DNA from 4 places in the Photobacterium kasasachensis genome. Region 3 is predicted to be linked to each of the others. Evidence: predicted binding sites of a transcription regulator. Region 3 holds the regulator's gene; each other region holds the start of a gene.

Region 1 (4,355 bases), on a different contig from region 3:
CATAGCTGTGCAAACGCCGGCAGATCCGTCCAGGGCAGCACGCCTTGCTCCAGTTGCAACTGCTGCTGAATAAGCGTGCGCGAGACTTCCGGAAATACCAGATAGCCTTTCTTTCCCATAGCGTTGAGCAAGGTTGTTTTCCCCGCTCCCGGTCCACCAGTAATAATAATAGGCTGCATATCGTTATTCTTTTGATTTTATAGGGCTCAGATACAACAATCCCCCCATGGTAGCACCGATGGGGGGATTGATTAACGGAAGCAGTTAGCGATTACTTCGCAATGCGGCTTGCACGTTTACGATCGTTTTCAGTAAGTAGCTTCTTACGGATACGAATGCTTTGTGGCGTTACTTCTACCAGCTCGTCGTCATCGATGAACTCTAGCGCTTGCTCTAGCGTGTACTTGATTGCAGGAGAAAGTACCTGCGCTTCATCAGTACCAGAAGCACGAACGTTAGTTAGCTGCTTTCCTTTCAGGCAGTTAACAGTCAGATCGTTAGAACGGTTGTGAATACCGATGATCTGGCCTTCGTAAACTTCATCAGCGTGCTCTGCGAACAGACGACCACGCTCTTGCAGGTTGAACAGTGCATATGTCAGTGCTTTACCTGTTGCGTTCGAGATCAGCACACCGTTGTTACGCTGACCGATTGTACCGCCTTTGTGCGGGCCGTAATGATCAAACGTATGGTAAAGCAGACCAGAACCTGACGTCAGCGTCATAAATTCAGTCTGGAAGCCAATTAGGCCGCGAGAAGGCATCATGAAGTCCATGCGAACACGGCCTTTACCGTCTGGTGCCATATCAGTCAGCTCACCTTTACGCAAACCGATGTTTTCCATGATACCGCCCTGGTGCTCTTCCACCACGTCGATAGTCACGACTTCAAACGGTTCCATCAGCTGACCATCTTCTTCTTTGATGATAACTTCCGGACGCGATACAGCCAGCTCGAAGCCTTCACGACGCATATTTTCGATCAGGATAGACAGGTGAAGTTCACCACGACCTGAAACACGGAATTTATCCGGGTCTTCTGTTTCTTCAACACGTAGCGCTACGTTGTGAACAAGCTCTTTTTGAAGGCGCTCAAGGATGTTACGTGAAGTAACGAACTTACCTTCTTTACCCGCGAACGGAGACGTGTTCACCTGGAAAGTCATGGTTACTGTTGGTTCATCAACAGAAAGCGCAGGAAGCGCTTCAACTTCGTTGACATCACAGATAGTATCAGAGATCTTCAGCTCGCCAAGACCTGTGATGGCAATGATATCGCCAGCCTTCGCTTCTTCAACTTCATGACGCTCAAGACCCAGATAACCAAGAACCGTACCGACCTTACCGTTGCGTTTCTTACCGTCAGCACCCACAATTGTCACCTGCTGGTTTGGCTTCACCGAACCGCGAGCAATGCGCGCAACACCGATAACACCGACGTAAGAGCTGTAATCTAGCTGAGAAACCTGCATCTGCAGTGCGCCTTCAACATCGACACTTGGTGGAGCAACGTTATCAACAACAGCCTGGAACAGTGGTTCCATGTCTTCGCCGGTAACATCTTCTTCAAGGGTTGCCCAGCCATTCAGTGCAGAAGCATAAACAACGGTAAAGTCCAGCTGCTCATCTGTTGCACCAAGATTATCAAACAGGTCAAACACCTGATCCATCACCCACTCAGGACGTGCACCTGGACGGTCAATCTTGTTGATAACAACGATTGGCTTCAGGCCGTATGCGAAGGCTTTTTGCGTCACGAAACGCGTCTGCGGCATTGGACCGTCAACGGCATCAACGATAAGAAGCACTGAGTCTACCATTGACATGATACGCTCAACTTCACCACCGAAATCGGCGTGTCCCGGGGTATCTACGATATTAATGCGGTAGTCATTCCAGTTAATCGCTGTGTTCTTAGCAAGAATGGTAATGCCACGCTCTTTCTCGATATCGTTAGAATCCATTACACGCTCTTCGCTTTCGCCGCGAGATTCTAGCGTGCCAGACTGCTGAAGCAGTTTGTCAACCAGGGTAGTTTTACCGTGGTCAACGTGCGCAATAATTGCGATATTTCTTAATTTATCGATCTGTTGATTAGACATGGATTTCACATTCACTCAGAACATGCAGCGACCATCGGTTGCTACTTGGTTAAAAAAACGGCTCATAATCTAACAGATTTTACGCTAAAACCCACGAAATATGTGATTTATATCACCAGCTTTTTTAATTAAGTCCGTCAGGCCTGATTCCACAAGGGAATTAATGGCCGATGGTCGATCATGGTGTGGTATTTCTTTTCCCCTTTATCGCCATATCGTTACCACTAAAAAGTAGAATTCCACCCAATTGATAAGCGTAATTATGCAGTCTTCAGATTGACAATATACCCACATCGGCTAATAGTAGAAGGCGCACCAAGATTGTGAAATGACGCACCATCGCACTAAAATAGTGCACGCATTCACCAAAACAGTGCAAAAAATGGAATTATGAAGCCTCAGATAACGCTAAATGGGCGATTTTGGGGCTTTTAAAAGTTGGCACAGTTCTCGCAAAGATAACTTCAGCTGAACAACAAAACTGTTCATCACTTATTTTTGCGGCCAGTTGCCCAATCTAACACCGGAGGTTACTCAAGATGTCAGTAGAAAACGTACTAGCGCTGATCCAGGAAAACGAAGTTAAGTTTGTTGACCTACGCTTTACCGACACCAAAGGTAAAGAGCAGCACATCTCTATCCCAGCTCACCAGATCGATGCTGATTTCTTTGAAGAAGGCAAAATGTTCGATGGTTCTTCGGTTGCTGGCTGGAAAGGTATCAACGAATCAGACATGGTTATGATGCCAGACGCAGCAAGTGCGGTATTGGACCCGTTTACTGAAGATGCAACCCTGAACGTTCGTTGTGACATCCTAGAACCTGCAACAATGCAAGGCTACGACCGTGACCCGCGCTCAATCGCCAAGCGTGCCGAAGAGTTCATGCGTGCAACTGGCGTAGCAGACACAGTTCTGGTTGGTCCTGAGCCTGAGTTCTTCCTATTCGATGACGTGAAGTTCAATACTGACATGTCAGGATCTTTCTTTAAGATTGACGATGTGGAAGCAGCATGGAATACCGGCTCTGAATTCGAAGGCGGTAACAAAGGTCACCGTCCAGGCGTTAAAGGCGGTTACTTCCCGGTTGCACCAGTTGATTCATCACAAGATATCCGTTCAGCCATGTGTCTGATCATGGAAGAGATGGGTCTGGTTGTTGAGGCGCACCACCACGAAGTAGCGACTGCTGGTCAGAATGAAATCGCAACCCGATTCAATACCCTGACAACTAAAGCTGATGAAATTCAAATCTACAAGTATGTTGTTCATAACGTTGCTCACGCATTTGGCAAAACAGCAACCTTCATGCCTAAACCACTAGTAGGCGATAACGGTTCTGGTATGCACGTTCACATGTCTCTGGGTAAAGACGGTCAGAACCTGTTTGCGGGTGACAAGTATGGCGGCCTGTCTGAAATGGCACTGTACTACATTGGCGGTATCATCAAGCACGCACGTGCAATCAACGCCTTTGCCAACCCGGCAACAAACTCGTACAAGCGTCTGGTACCAGGCTTCGAAGCACCTGTTATGCTGGCCTACTCGGCTCGTAACCGTTCTGCTTCTATCCGTATCCCTGTGGTACCAAGCCCGAAGGCACGCCGTATCGAAGTTCGCTTCGGTGATCCGGCTGCTAACCCATACCTGGCGTTTGCAGCGATGCTGATGGCTGGTCTTGACGGTATCCAGAACAAGATCCACCCAGGCGAAGCGATGGACAAGGATCTGTATGACCTGCCGGCAGAAGAAGCAGCAGAAATCCCAACCGTTGCTGAATCACTGCAGGGCGCACTACAGAACCTGAACGAAGACCGTGACTTCCTGACTGCGGGCGGCGTGTTCTCTGATGACTTCATCGATTCTTACATCGAGCTGAAATCTCAGGACGTAGAGAAGGTTAACATGACAACTCACCCACTTGAGTTTGACCTTTACTACTCTGTATAAGTAATTCATACATTACTTAGCGATTAAGATTTAGGCCTGCTTCACAAGCAGGCCTTTTTGATCTTGCCGTCTCGCCAGCAACTGAAACACTCATAGTCACCCGATGACTATCTGCCGCCTTCTCACAAACCGATGACATACATCTCCTCTCAGCAACTGGCTACCTGCCTGCTGCTCGGAGTCACCACTGCACCATGGCTACAAGCCAGCCCGATTTATACCTGGGAGGATGACCGGGGCGTCGTACACTTTTCCGACCAGCCCAATCCGAACGCCAATATTGTTGATCTAGACGTCCTGCCTGC
Region 2 (4,355 bases), on a different contig from region 3:
CCGTTGTCAGGCATCAGAACTGCTGGAGCTGTTGGAAGTTCCGGCGGTGATGGCCAAATTTGGCTTTGACAGCGAGCGTTTTGAGCGGATAAAGCAATGGATTGAAGAAGTGGGGATCCGCTGGGGACTAGACGGGGAAACGGCCAGTGAATTCCAGCTACCTCAGCAGCCGCAAAATACCTGGCTCTTTGGTTTGCAGCGCATGCTGCTTGGTTATGCAATGCCGCAGGGAGCCGGTTTGTACCAAGGCGTACTGGCATACGATGAAGTGCAGGGGATGGATGCCGAGCTGGCAGGCCAGCTCGGATTGTTTATTGAAACCCTGATGCATTACCGTCAGCAGCTAGCTCAGTCGCAACCTGTCGGGGCATGGATTGGCTGTCTGAACCAGTTGCTGGATGATTTTTTTGCCGTCGATACCGACGGTGAAATGGTATTGCGGATGATCCGTGACAAATTGCAGCAACTGGAGCAGCAGCTTGACGATGCCGGTTACCGAACAGATATCAGCCCGGCAGTCTTGAGGGGCTACCTTAATGATAAGTTGTCGGGTGAGCGTGTCAGCCAGCGATTCCTTGCCGGTCAGGTGAACTTCTGTACCTTGATGCCGATGCGTTCGATCCCGTTCAAGGTGGTCTGCCTGCTGGGAATGAATGACGGGGTCTATCCGCGTTCAATACCGTCGGAAGGGTTTGATTTGATGGCCGGTCGCGGTAAGTACGGCGATCGCTCCCGCCGTGATGATGACCGTTACCTTTTCCTCGAGGCTATTCAGTCGGCTCAGGAAACCTTGTATATCAGCTATGTGGGCCGATCTATTCAGGATAACAGCGAGAAAATGCCGTCGGTTCTGGTCAGTGAGCTGCTGGAGTACTGTCAACAAGGTTATAGGCTTGAGGGCGACGAGGCACTGGTCGTCGAGCAGTCTGCCGCCCGGCTTGAGCAATTCCTTTGTCATAGCCACCCGCTGGTTCCCTTTAGTCCGCAGGCATTTCAGGGAGAGGTGCCGAGCTTCGCCGCTGAGTGGTTGCCGGCGGCAAACCGCGAATCGATCACTGCTGAAGCATTTCAGGAACAGCCGTTGGAGGCTGAACCGTTGGAAGCCGGGATCGAGCCGGTTCTGGAGCTGGCCGAGCTGACCCGTTTCTGGCGGATGCCGGTGCAATACTTTTTCAACCGTCGTCTGAAAGTCTACTTTGAAGCCGCCAAAGGAGCGATGGAAGATGACGAGCCGTTTGTTCTCGATGGACTTGACCGCTTTCAGCTTCGTAGCGATCTCTTAACCGCTTTTCTTGATAGCCATAGCATGGAGGGAGATACCAGCCATGAGCATCGGCGGGAAGCAGTATTTGCGCGTTTTGCTGAATACCAGCAGGCCTCCGGCGGCTTGCCGCTGGCCGAGTTTGGTGAGCTGGAGCTGGTGGAAGAGCGCGGCCAGATCGAAAAACTGGCCGATAAAGTGGCCGGATTGATGGAGCAGCCTTTGCCGGACACTGAAGTCGATCAGCCTTTGTTGATCGCCGGATCGGAAATCCGGTTACAGGGCTGGCTGAAGCATCATTTCCAAAGTGGTCTGGTGCGCTACCGTCCGGGCAAGATCCGGGCACAGGATATCCTGCAGGGCTGGGTCGAGCACCTTTGTCAGGCACTGGTTGCATCGTCGTGCACAACCCACCTGGTGGGTGTCGATGGCCACTATACCCTGGAGCCTGTCAGCGCCGACTATGCCGGCACTCAGCTAACAGCGCTGGCGGAGGCATATTACCAGGGGCTGACGCAGCCGTTGCCATACTTTCCGCGTACCGTACTGGCTGGCTTGCAGGCCTGTCAGGATAAAAAAGGCAATTGGTATGACGATGAAGAGACGCGGGATAAAGCCAAGGCCAAGATGGCTGAAGCCTTTAACGGCGGTTATATGTTTGATGGCGAAGGCACCAATGCCTATATCAATCGGGTGTGGCCGGAATGGAATGATGATCTGGCATCCGAACTTCAGCTGTGGGCCGAGCAGTTGCTAAAACCTGCATTGCTGCAGTTAAGGATTGCGGAAGATGATGGTTAACAGCAGGAGAGATGTAGCGTGGCCGTCAGCAAATCATTGTTGTTTGTAGGGTGTTCGCTGTACGGCCACAGGTCCAGAGGTAGACCAAATTTCGTGACGGGGATAGTAACGAATGGCTCTGGGGGAAACCGTGAAAGATCTCTCATATCAATAGATAAAATAGCCAGTTAATTCGATATATTCATTTGAATTAGTGCCCGATCACAAAAAATAATTTCGAACGGATCAAGTTTCGAACAATAACAGGAATTCGCGCGTCCTATGACTCAACAATACAATTCGCCCCAGCCCCAGGATTTGCAGCCGATGGCATTTCCGCTTCACGGCAATCGCCTGATAGAGGCATCGGCCGGAACCGGAAAAACATTTACCATCGCCAGTTTGTATCTGCGCCTGTTGCTTGGCCATGGTGACAGTCAGAGCCGCTTTCCACGTGAGCTGACTGTTGATCAGATCCTGGTGGTTACCTTTACAGAAGCTGCAACAGCCGAGCTGCGAGATCGTATCCGGCGACGTATCCATGATGCCCGGTTAGCGTTCAACCGGGGCCATAGTGAGGATCCGGTGATCAAGCCGCTACTCGAAGATCTGCGCGATCACAAGGCGGCTGCGGCGATCTTGCTGCAGGCCGAGCGTCAGATGGACGAGGCGGCGATCTTTACTATTCATGGTTTCTGCCAGCGTATGCTGACCCAGAATGCCTTCGAGTCAGGCAGCCTGTTCGATAATGAGTTCGTCACCGAGGAGAGCCACCTGAGGGCGCAGGTGGTTGCCGATTATTGGCGTCGTAATTTTTACCCGTTGCCGCGCACGTTGGCCGGGGAAGTCCGCAGTATCTGGTCATCACCAGCTTCGCTGCTAAGAGACATCAACGTGTTCCTCTCTGGGGCGGAGGTGGAGATTCGCGCGCCGGAGCTGGAGGGCTCTTTGCAGCAGGTACACGAGGACAACATCGCGCGTATTGAGCATGTAAAGCAGCTCTGGCGAGCAGATGCGGGCGAGTTTCAGAACCTGATTGCCGGCTCCGGGGTGAACAAGCGCAGTTATACCAAGACCAGTCTGCCCAAGGCGCTGGCGGAAATCGGGGCGTGGGCTGAGCAGGAGACGACAGGTTATAAGCTGCCAAAAACGCTGGATAAATTTTCGCAGCAGGTGCTGTTTGATAAAACCAGCAAAGGCAATCCACCCGAGCATCCGGTGTTTGTGGCCATTGAAGCGTTGCTGGCCAATAGGCCCAATGTCAAAGACCCTTTATTGGCACATGCAATAAAAGAGTGTCGTCAGTTGCTGACCGAGGCGAAGCGGCGTAAAGGCTGGTTGTCATTTGATGATCTTCTGACCCAGCTGGCTGCGGCACTGGCCAATGATACTGACGGTAGCCTGGCGGCCCGGATCCGGGGCCAGTTTCCCGTCGCGATGATCGACGAGTTTCAGGATACCGATCCGTTGCAGTACAGTATTTTCAATACAGTATATGGTGATGAGCACTGCAGCGAGGAGGGTATAGCTGTTAGCGGCTTGTTTATGATCGGGGATCCGAAGCAGGCTATCTATGCTTTTCGCGGTGCCGATATTTTTACCTATATCCAGGCTCGGCGGCAGGTTACGGCTCATTACACGCTGGGCACGAACTGGCGCTCGACCACCGAGATGGTCGAAGCCGTCAACTGCATTTTCCAGCAGCCGCAGCGACCGTTTATCTATGATCAGGACATTACTTTTCTGCCAGTTAAGCATAGCCCGAAAGCGGCCGAACGCAGCTGGCAGCTTGCCGGAGAAAAACAGCCTGCCCTGAGCTTCTGGCGTCAGGATGCGGATGAGCCGGTCAAAAAAGGTGATTACAACCGGGTGATGGCAGCGGCAACGGCGGCAGAGATCCAGAAAATACTGACGCTGTCGCAACAGGGCGAGGCGCTGCTGGTCGATGGCGAGAAGTCCAAACCGATCCGGGCCGGTGATGTGTCGGTGCTGGTTCGAACCGGAAGCGAGGGGGCAATGATCCGCCAGGCTCTGGCCGAACAGGGTATTGCCAGTGTCTATCTGTCAAACCGCGACAGTGTGTTTTCCTGTAGCGAGGCGAGTGATATCCAGCGTTTGCTGGTGGCTGTTTTGATACCGGAAGATGAGCGGGGGTTAAGGGCAGCCTTGGCCTCGGGTTTGTTTGCGCTTAGCGCACGTCAGCTTGACGAGCTCAATATCGACGAAGATCGTTGGGAGCAGCATGTCGCAGAGTTTCGTGAATACCGCAAATTGTGGCAGAGCCGGGGTGTGCTGCCGATGCTGCGTCATGTGC
Region 3 (4,355 bases):
GTTGTATTCAAACCGTCAGAACTGACGCCGAAAATTGCCGAAGAGACCATGAAGCTGTGGCAGCAAGCCGGCTTGCCAGGCGGGGTGATTAATCTGGTGCAGGGGGCCCGTGCCACGGGTGAGGCCCTGGCTGGTTCTTCCGGTATCGATGGCTTGCTGTTTACCGGCAGCGCCAATACCGGTCATATCCTCCACCGTCAGTTTGCCGGTCAGCCGGGCAAGATGCTGGCGCTTGAGATGGGCGGCAATAATCCGATGGTTATCTCCGAGGACTATGGCGAGCTGGAAGCGACTGTCTACACTATTATTCAGTCAGCCTTTATCAGTGCCGGACAGCGTTGTACCTGTGCCCGTCGTCTGTATCTGCCGCAGGGCGAGAATGGGGATGCGCTGCTGACGCGTCTGGTCGAGGCCACATCGCAGCTTGTTATCGACGGCCCGTTTGCCGAGCCGCAGCCATTTATGGGGCCGCAAATCTCCGAGGCGGCCGCTGACGGTATCGTCCGTGCTCAGGCCAACTTGGTGAGCTTGGGAGGCGAGGTTCTGCTGGAAGCCAAACGCGGCCAGGGGGCGGTAGTGACGCCGGCTATCATCGAGGTGAGCAAGGTGGCCGAGCTACCGGATGAAGAATACTTCGGCCCGCTCCTGCAGGTTGTCCGTTATCAGGGGCTGGAGCAGGCGGTAACGCTGGCCAATGATACCCGCTACGGTTTGTCGGCAGGGCTTGTTTCTACCCGCGACGAAGAGTGGCAATACTTTATTGATCACATCCGTGCCGGGATTGTAAACCGTAACCGGCAGCTAACCGGGGCCAGTGGTGATGCACCATTTGGTGGACCGGGCGCATCCGGCAACTTACGACCGAGTGCATATTACGCTGCGGATTACTGTGCGTATCCGATGGCATCGATGGAAGGTGATCAAACTGAGTTACCGGCTCAGCTATCACCGGGTATCAAGCTGTAAGCGCGAGAAAGCGGAATTAATCGACAAGGGGATAGCATCATCATGGAAAGGGTTGAACAACTGTTTAATGCGCTGTGGCAAGATTATACCCAGCGTCTATGTCCGTCGGCAGGTCAGGTTCATGATCTGCTGGAGGAAGGTGAGCCCCTGCTCAATGATCATATTGCGCTGCGGACGTTTAACCTTCCGCAGGTCGGGCTTGACCGCCTGGCTGCGCCATTTATTGCCATCGGCTATAAACCGTGCGGCAAGTACCATTTCGAGGCGAAGAAGCTCTATGCCGAGCACTTTGAGCACCCGAATCCGTTGGCACCTAAAGTTTTTATCAGTGAATTGATGGTGGGGCAGTTCTCGTCATTGTTACAGGAGACGGTACGCGATCTGGTTAACCAGGTACCGGAAGAAGCCATGCATGATCCGGCGTTTCTTTACGGCGGGCGGTTATGGGATCTGGACTATGCGACCTATGAGCTGTTGTCGGCAGAAAGCGAATATGCCGGTTGGTTGGCGGCGCATGGTTTCGGTGCTAACCACTTTACCGTCAGCATTAATCAGCTGGAGCAGTTCACCGAAATCCAGGAAGTGAATCACCTGCTACGTCACAACGGTTTTGCGATCAATGAGTCAGGCGGGGAAGTCAAGGGTAGTCCGGAGGTGATGTTGGAGCAGTCTTCAACAATGGCCGATCGGGTGCCGGTGAACTTTTCGGATGGCGTACGCGAGGTGCCGGGTGGTTTCTATGAGTTTGCCAAACGTTATTCGACGGCTGATGGTGAACTGTACCGGGGATTTGTCGAGGCCTCGGCGGACAAGATATTCGAAAGTACTAATCAGTAATTACAGTAATTAAGCTAAGTGCTCGATCCACGGCTGCCATGGGTAGCCGTGGTTTTTATATTTTTAGCCCATGTCGCTAGTGCTGGCTGTCCAGCGGAGGTAGCCATGGACTGTCATTGCCCTGATGGCGGCTGGTGGAGTCAAATGTTGTCTGCTGCTCCAGATAGTGGCGCTGGCCGCTAAAGCCCGTCAGCTCAACGGTCGCCGGCAGCGTTTGGATCACGGCGGGTGGTGTGTTGCCGGCATTCGGCGCAAAGCGTTCTATATCCATATAATTGCGTTCCGTATTATCCGAACGGTATCTGACGCCGCTTCCGTTATTGGGGCCAGACTGCGAAGTGTATACAATACACATATGCACAATGTAGCATTGATGGTGGGGATCGCAAGAGGAACAATAGTGAGCGCTGTAGCAAATTATGTCTGAAGCTATTACATTGATGCCCAGCAGGTATACATCGGACACAAAAAAAGCCGCATGATGCGGCTTTTTATCGTTTTGCTTTCCGGGTACCGGGTTTAGCGAGTACCGTAAACTACAATCGTTTTACCGTGTGCCGAAATGAGGTTCTGCTCTTCCAGCATCTTCAGGATACGACCGACAGTTTCACGTGAACAACCGACAATCTGGCCGATTTCCTGACGCGTGATCTTGATCTGCATACCATCTGGGTGAGTCATCGCATCAGGCTGCTTCGCAAGGTTCAGCAGTGTCTGGGCGATACGACCTGTAACATCCAAGAATGCAAGATCACCTACTTTCTGGCTGGTCACCTGCAGGCGGCTTGCCATCTGAGCAGATAGGCGCATCAGAATATCTGGGTTTACCTGAATTAGCTGGCGGAATTTCTTGAAAGAAATCTCGGCGACTTCACAAGGTGTCTTCGCACGAACCCAAGCTGTACGCTCCTGACCTTCTTCGAACAGGCCTAGTTCACCGATGAAGTCACCCTGGTTTAGGTAAGACAGGATCATTTCCTTGCCTTCTTCATCCTTGATCAATACGGCAACAGAACCCTTGACGATATAGTAGAGCGTTTCTGCTTTCTCGCCCGCATGAATCAAAGTGCTCTTTGATGGGTACTTATGAATGTGGCAATGGGAAAGAAACCACTCTAGAGTTGGATCTGTTTGAGGTTTACCTGGAACCATATTACTAACTTCCTCTGCGTTTGTTGCCCAACAACGATATCCTTATTACTTGAAGCTGGGCCTAACAATAGAATTGTTCGCCGTCTAGGATATGCAGTCAACCGCTGGGCTGCAAGCTCACGTGAATAATTAGTTCAGAGTTTATCTTTTTTCGGCGCGTATTTCTTGATATTGATCTATCTGAAATGGGCATTTTGTAGTCATAAGTGTGCACATGATCACACCGTTGTGAGTTAGTGCCAAATACCCCTGTTTTAAGTAAGGAGAAAGCAATGCAATCACGCGTGAAATGGGTCGAAGATATGACCTTTCTGGGCCAGTCAAATTCTGGCCATAGCGTCGTAATGGACGGTAATGGGGGCGAAAAAGCACCAAGTCCGATGGAAATGGTGCTCATGGCTGCGGGAGGTTGTAGTTCGGTCGATGTGGTCGACGGATTAAAGTCTGCCGGCCAGAAGATCACGGCCTGTGAAGCACAGATTTCTTCCGAGCGCCGTGAGCAGGCTCCGCGTATTTTTACTTCGGCAAACTTGCATTTTGTGGTTACGGGTCATGATCTGGACGAGGCTCTGGTCGAGAAAGTCGTAGCCGATTCGCTACAGAAGTATTGCTCGGTTTGCCTGATGCTGGGTGAGGGCGTAGAAATGACCCATTCCTACGAAGTCGTGAAAGCATAAGCGTAGCGTTACGAGAGGCGAGTATCGAGTAAGAGCGGAAAGTATACCTCTCGCACCTCGTTACTCGACTCTTGCTATTGGCCTTTGTTATTACCCGATTTTACCCGTTTCGATTAATTGCTGGATCAGCGGTCGCATGATCAGCTCCATGGCAAAGCTCATTTTTCCGCCTGGTACCACCAGGGTATTGTGGCGCGACATAAAGGAGCCCTGGATCATTGACAGCAAATACGGGAAGTCGACATTTTTGATCCCGCGAAAACGGATCACCACAAAGCTCTCATCCAGGCTGGGAATCGCCTTGGCACTGAGCGGGTTGGAGGTATCAACCGTCGGTACCCGCTGAAAGTTAATATGGGTACGGGAAAACTGCGGGGTAATGTAGTTGAGGTAGTCGTCCATTGAGCGAACGATCGACTCCATGACAGCTTCGCGGGAGTGTCCGCGATCCCGCGTATCCCGGACGATCTTCTGGATCCATTCAAGGTTCACAATCGGAACCATGCCGATGAGTAGATCGACATGCTGGGCGACATTGATCTCGCCGTCGACGACCCCGCCGTGCAGTCCCTCGTAGAACAGGACATCGGTATTTTCCGGCAGATCCTGCCACGGGGTGAAAGAGCCCGGCATTTGGTTGTAGGGAACGGCCTCGTCAAAGGTGTGCAGGTAGCGCCGGAACTGGCCACTGCCGTCATCGCCGTATTGACGGAAAAAGGTTTC
Region 4 (4,355 bases), on a different contig from region 3:
TTGCTAGAGTAACGTCTTTGCCTAGTACGTAACCTGCAGCTTCAACCGCTTCTTTGATTGCAGCAAGTGCAGCAGCGTTTGATTCTAGGTTAGGAGCAAAACCACCTTCATCACCAACTGCAGTGCTTAGGCCTTTCGCCTTAAGTACTTTAGCTAGGTTGTGGAATACTTCAGCGCCGATACGTAGACCTTCTTTAAGAGTTTTAGCGCCAACTGGCTGAATCATGAACTCTTGGATGTCAACGTTGTTGTCAGCGTGCTCACCACCGTTGATGATGTTCATCATTGGTAGAGGCATAGAGAACTGACCAGCAGTACCGTTTAGCTCTGCGATGTGCTCGTAAAGAGGCATGCCTTTAACTGCAGCAGCAGCTTTAGCGTTCGCTAGAGAAACAGCAAGGATAGCGTTAGCACCAAAGTTAGACTTGTTTTCAGTACCGTCTAGGTCAAGCATAATCTGGTCGATTGCAGCTTGGTCTTTCGCATCTTTACCAACAAGAGCTTCAGCGATAGCACCGTTCACAGCTTCAACAGCTTTAAGAACGCCTTTACCTAGGAAACGAGACTTGTCGCCGTCACGTAGCTCAAGAGCTTCACGAGAACCAGTTGATGCGCCAGATGGAGCAGCAGCCATACCAACGAAACCGCCTTCTAGGTGAACTTCAGCTTCAACAGTTGGGTTACCACGTGAATCGATAATTTCACGACCTAGAACTTTAACGATCTTAGACATTATGTTTCCTCTTGCTTTATCTTCAATTTAAAAGCTAAAAAAATAGCTGCAGCCATAGCCGCTACAGCTATCCGTAATCCTTACTTATTCAGCTCACCGCGCTGGTGTACACCAGCGGCTTTTACAAAGCCTTCGAACAATGGGTGACCATCGCGAGGCGTTGAGGTGAACTCAGGGTGGAACTGAGCAGCCACAAACCATGGGTGGTTCGGGATCTCAATAATCTCCACCAGCTTCTTGTCTGCCGATAGACCAGAAATCTTCAAGCCTGCTTTCTCTAGTTTAGGCAGCAGGTTGTTGTTAACTTCATAGCGATGACGGTGGCGCTCGTGGACCGTTGCATCTCCGTATAGCTCACGCGCTTTCGAGCCGTCCGCTAGGTGACATAGCTGAGAACCAAGGCGCATGGTTCCGCCTAGATCCGAGTTTTCAGTACGCTCTTCAACTTTACCTTCACCGTCAACCCACTCCGTGATTAGGCCAACAACTGGGTTCTTCGTTTCTGCATCGAACTCTGTTGAGTGCGCGCCTTTAAGACCCGCAACGTTACGTGCAAACTCAATCAGTGCCACTTGCATACCCAGACAGATACCCAGGTATGGAATTTTGTTTTCACGGGCGTATTGTGCAGTCAGGATCTTGCCTTCTACACCACGACCGCCGAAACCACCTGGAACCAGAATGGCATCAAGGCCTTGCAGTGCTTCTGCACCTTTAGATTCAACGTCCTGAGAGTCAACATACTTGATCTTCACAGACAGGCGGTTTTTAAGACCTGCATGCTTCAGTGCTTCGTTGACTGACTTGTAGGCATCCGGTAGTTCGATGTATTTACCAACCATACCGATAACAACTTCGGCTGTCGGGTTGGCTTCTTCGTAGATAACTTGTTCCCACTCGGTAAGGTCTGCCTCTGGTGCTGTAATACCAAAACGCTGACATACAAGGTCATCCAGACCCTGCGCTTTAATAAGCTGTGGGATTTTGTAGATTGAATCTACGTCTTTCATCGAGATAACTGCTTTTTCCTGTACGTTACAGAATAGCGCGATCTTCGCACGCTCATTAGCAGGAATATTACGGTCAGAACGACATACCAAGATGTCAGGCTGAATACCGATAGAAAGTAGTTCTTTTACCGAGTGCTGGGTTGGCTTGGTTTTTACTTCGCCGGCAGCGGCAAGGTAAGGAACCAGTGTCAGGTGCATAAACATTGCACGCTCGCGACCTAGTTCTACAGCCAGCTGGCGAATTGCTTCCATGAACGGTAGTGATTCGATATCACCGACAGTACCGCCCACTTCCACGATAGCCACATCATGTCCTTCAGCACCGGCAATCACACGCTCTTTGATAGCGTTAGTGATGTGTGGGATAACCTGAATCGTTGCACCTAGGTAATCACCACGACGCTCTTTACGCAATACGTCCGCATAGACACGGCCTGCAGTAAAGTTGTTGCGTTTTGTCATCTTGGTACGAATGAAACGCTCGTAGTGACCTAAGTCGAGGTCGGTCTCTGCACCGTCTTCCGTAACGAATACTTCGCCGTGTTGAATTGGGCTCATTGTGCCTGGGTCAACGTTGATGTAAGGGTCTAGCTTCATCATAGTCACGTTAAGACCACGTGCTTCTAGAATAGCTGCCAGAGATGCTGCAGCAATACCTTTACCTAGTGAGGATACGACCCCGCCCGTAACAAAAATATAATTCGTTGTCATGTTTAACCTGGAAGATTGGTGTAGAGGATTAAAATGTATCTGGACGGGAAATTAGTATACCAGACACAGTTTATCGCCACAACGTGAAATCTATCACAGCATTGGCTGTTTTTTTTTGTCTCAAATCAAATATACCCAATAGCATGACTCACTTACCACAACAGCCCTGTGCATAGTTACATGGACACCATTGCCAATTAGACGAGTAAGCTAGCCTTCCCGCTTTTTCACTTTCTCCCACTCGCTATCGAGCATTTCCAGCGAACAATCGTCAAATTGCTTCCCTTGTTCTAGCACACTTTTTTCAACTTCGCGAAACCGACGCTCAAACTTTTTGTTTGCCCGCTGCAGGGCAGACTCCGGTTTGACCTTGAGGTGACGACTCAAGTTAACCACAGCAAAGAGCAAATCCCCGACTTCTTCCTCGATCTTACCCTGATCTGGTGACACTTGGATGACTTCCTCCATCACCTCATCAATTTCTTCTTTCACTTTTTCGACGACCGGACCAACCGTATTCCAGTCAAAACCATGCTTGGCACAGCGCTTCTGGATTTTATCAGCCCGTGTCAGCGCCGGAAGGGCCTTGGGAATATTGGCCAGAAGGCTGGTATCTTCCCCTTTCGCCGTCCGTTCCTTGGCCTTCTCAGCCTCCCAGTTGGCATTGATGGCCTCGTCATCGGCAAACTCGGCCTCGCCAAAAACATGGGGATGACGACGGATCAGCTTGTCGTTAATACCGGCAACAACCTCATCAAAATCAAACAGTCCCTGCTCTTTGCCCAGCTGGCTATAGAAAATCACCTGAAACAGTAAGTCCCCGAGCTCTTCACGCACGTCATTCCAGTCCTGCTGCTCGATGGCATCGGCAACTTCATAGGCCTCTTCGATGGTATGGGGCACGATAGAGGCAAAGTTCTGTTTGAGATCCCACGGACAGCCTTTGTTCGGATCGCGCAAGGTCGCCATAATGTCTACTAGCTGCTCGATCGGGGTGTGCTGTTTATCACTCATAGTTACTGTTCTTCTGCTCTTTCATTTCCATTAAAAAACGGGCGGCATCAGGCCACCCGCTTTTGATATTTAGCATAACGTTAGTACAGGCGCTTGGCTTCAGCGACGTCCTTCACCTGCTCAATACGCTTGAGTACCCGGCTAAGAACTTCGAGATCCGTCAGTTCCAGGTCAAAGTCCATGATTGACATCTGCTTCTTGAAATCAATCCGGCTCTTCATGCCCGAGACCTTGACTTTCTCGTTGGCAAAGGTGTTCGTCAGCTCCTTGATCAGGCCATTTCGCTCCGATGCCGTGACTCTGACCGTGATATTGTAGTTGCCGACAAAGCCGCCGCCCCATACCGTATCGATGATCCGCTCAGGCGCAACATGGCGTAACTCTTCAAGCTGCTCACAATCGCTACGGTGTACAGAAATACCCCGCCCTTGCGTTACGAAACCAATAATTTCATCACCAGGAATTGGCTGGCAACAGCGTGCAAGATGAGTCATCAGGTTATCGACCCCTTCAACGACGACTGCATCACGCTGAGGCTTCTTGCTGGTTTCGACCTTGGTACTGGCCTCGGCCAATTTCTCCAACAGCTGTTGGTCTTCCTCTTCCGCCGTCGGCTTGTTAACCAGAGCATTAATATGGTTGATCACCTGATTAATACGCAGATCACCGCTCCCGATTCCGGCATACAGCTCCACAGCAGAGTTGACGTTAAAGCGTTTTAGCGCGTAGGCCTCGGCATCCTTCAGCGTTGCACCAACCTTAGTCAGCTCTGCTTCAAGGATCTCACGTCCGGCTGCAATGTTCTTGTCGCGATCCTGCTTACGGTACCAGGCATGTACCTTGGCTCGTGCACGACTGGAAGTGACAAATCCAAGGTTAGGGTTCAG

What was found. The regulator CRP, encoded in region 3, controls carbon source genes, mostly activating them, when cyclic AMP is high. The targets are predictions, from matches to a motif close to TGTGANNNNNNTCACA.
Region 1: a site for CRP is predicted at 2,203-2,218, ahead of typA (translational GTPase TypA). Genes of this name have one in related genera too.
Region 2: a site for CRP is predicted at 2,192-2,207, ahead of recB (exodeoxyribonuclease V subunit beta). Genes of this name have one in related genera too.
Region 4: a site for CRP is predicted at 2,537-2,552, ahead of pyrG (CTP synthase). Genes of this name have one in related genera too.

The regions. Positions count from the first base shown of each region.
Region 1 covers NZ_JAKJSH010000022.1:30,082-34,436, forward strand. The annotation lists gene L4D19_RS24515 (AAA family ATPase) at 1-179, opposite strand, end outside; gene typA (translational GTPase TypA) at 272-2,101, opposite strand; gene glnA (glutamate--ammonia ligase) at 2,641-4,050, shown strand; gene L4D19_RS24530 (DUF4124 domain-containing protein) at 4,183-4,355, shown strand, end outside.
Region 2 covers NZ_JAKJSH010000025.1:71,791-76,145, reverse strand. The annotation lists gene recC (exodeoxyribonuclease V subunit gamma) at 1-2,062, shown strand, start outside; gene recB (exodeoxyribonuclease V subunit beta) at 2,324-4,355, shown strand, end outside.
Region 3 covers NZ_JAKJSH010000009.1:51,266-55,620, reverse strand. The annotation lists gene astD (succinylglutamate-semialdehyde dehydrogenase) at 1-966, shown strand, start outside; gene L4D19_RS13750 (DUF1338 domain-containing protein) at 1,009-1,803, shown strand; gene L4D19_RS13745 (hypothetical protein) at 1,880-2,074, opposite strand; gene crp (cAMP-activated global transcriptional regulator CRP) at 2,323-2,955, opposite strand; gene L4D19_RS13735 (OsmC family protein) at 3,228-3,632, shown strand; gene L4D19_RS13730 (phosphoribulokinase) at 3,723-4,355, opposite strand, start outside.
Region 4 covers NZ_JAKJSH010000016.1:134,703-139,057, reverse strand. The annotation lists gene eno (phosphopyruvate hydratase) at 1-733, opposite strand, end outside; gene pyrG (CTP synthase) at 814-2,454, opposite strand; gene mazG (nucleoside triphosphate pyrophosphohydrolase) at 2,665-3,468, opposite strand; gene relA (GTP diphosphokinase) at 3,549-4,355, opposite strand, start outside.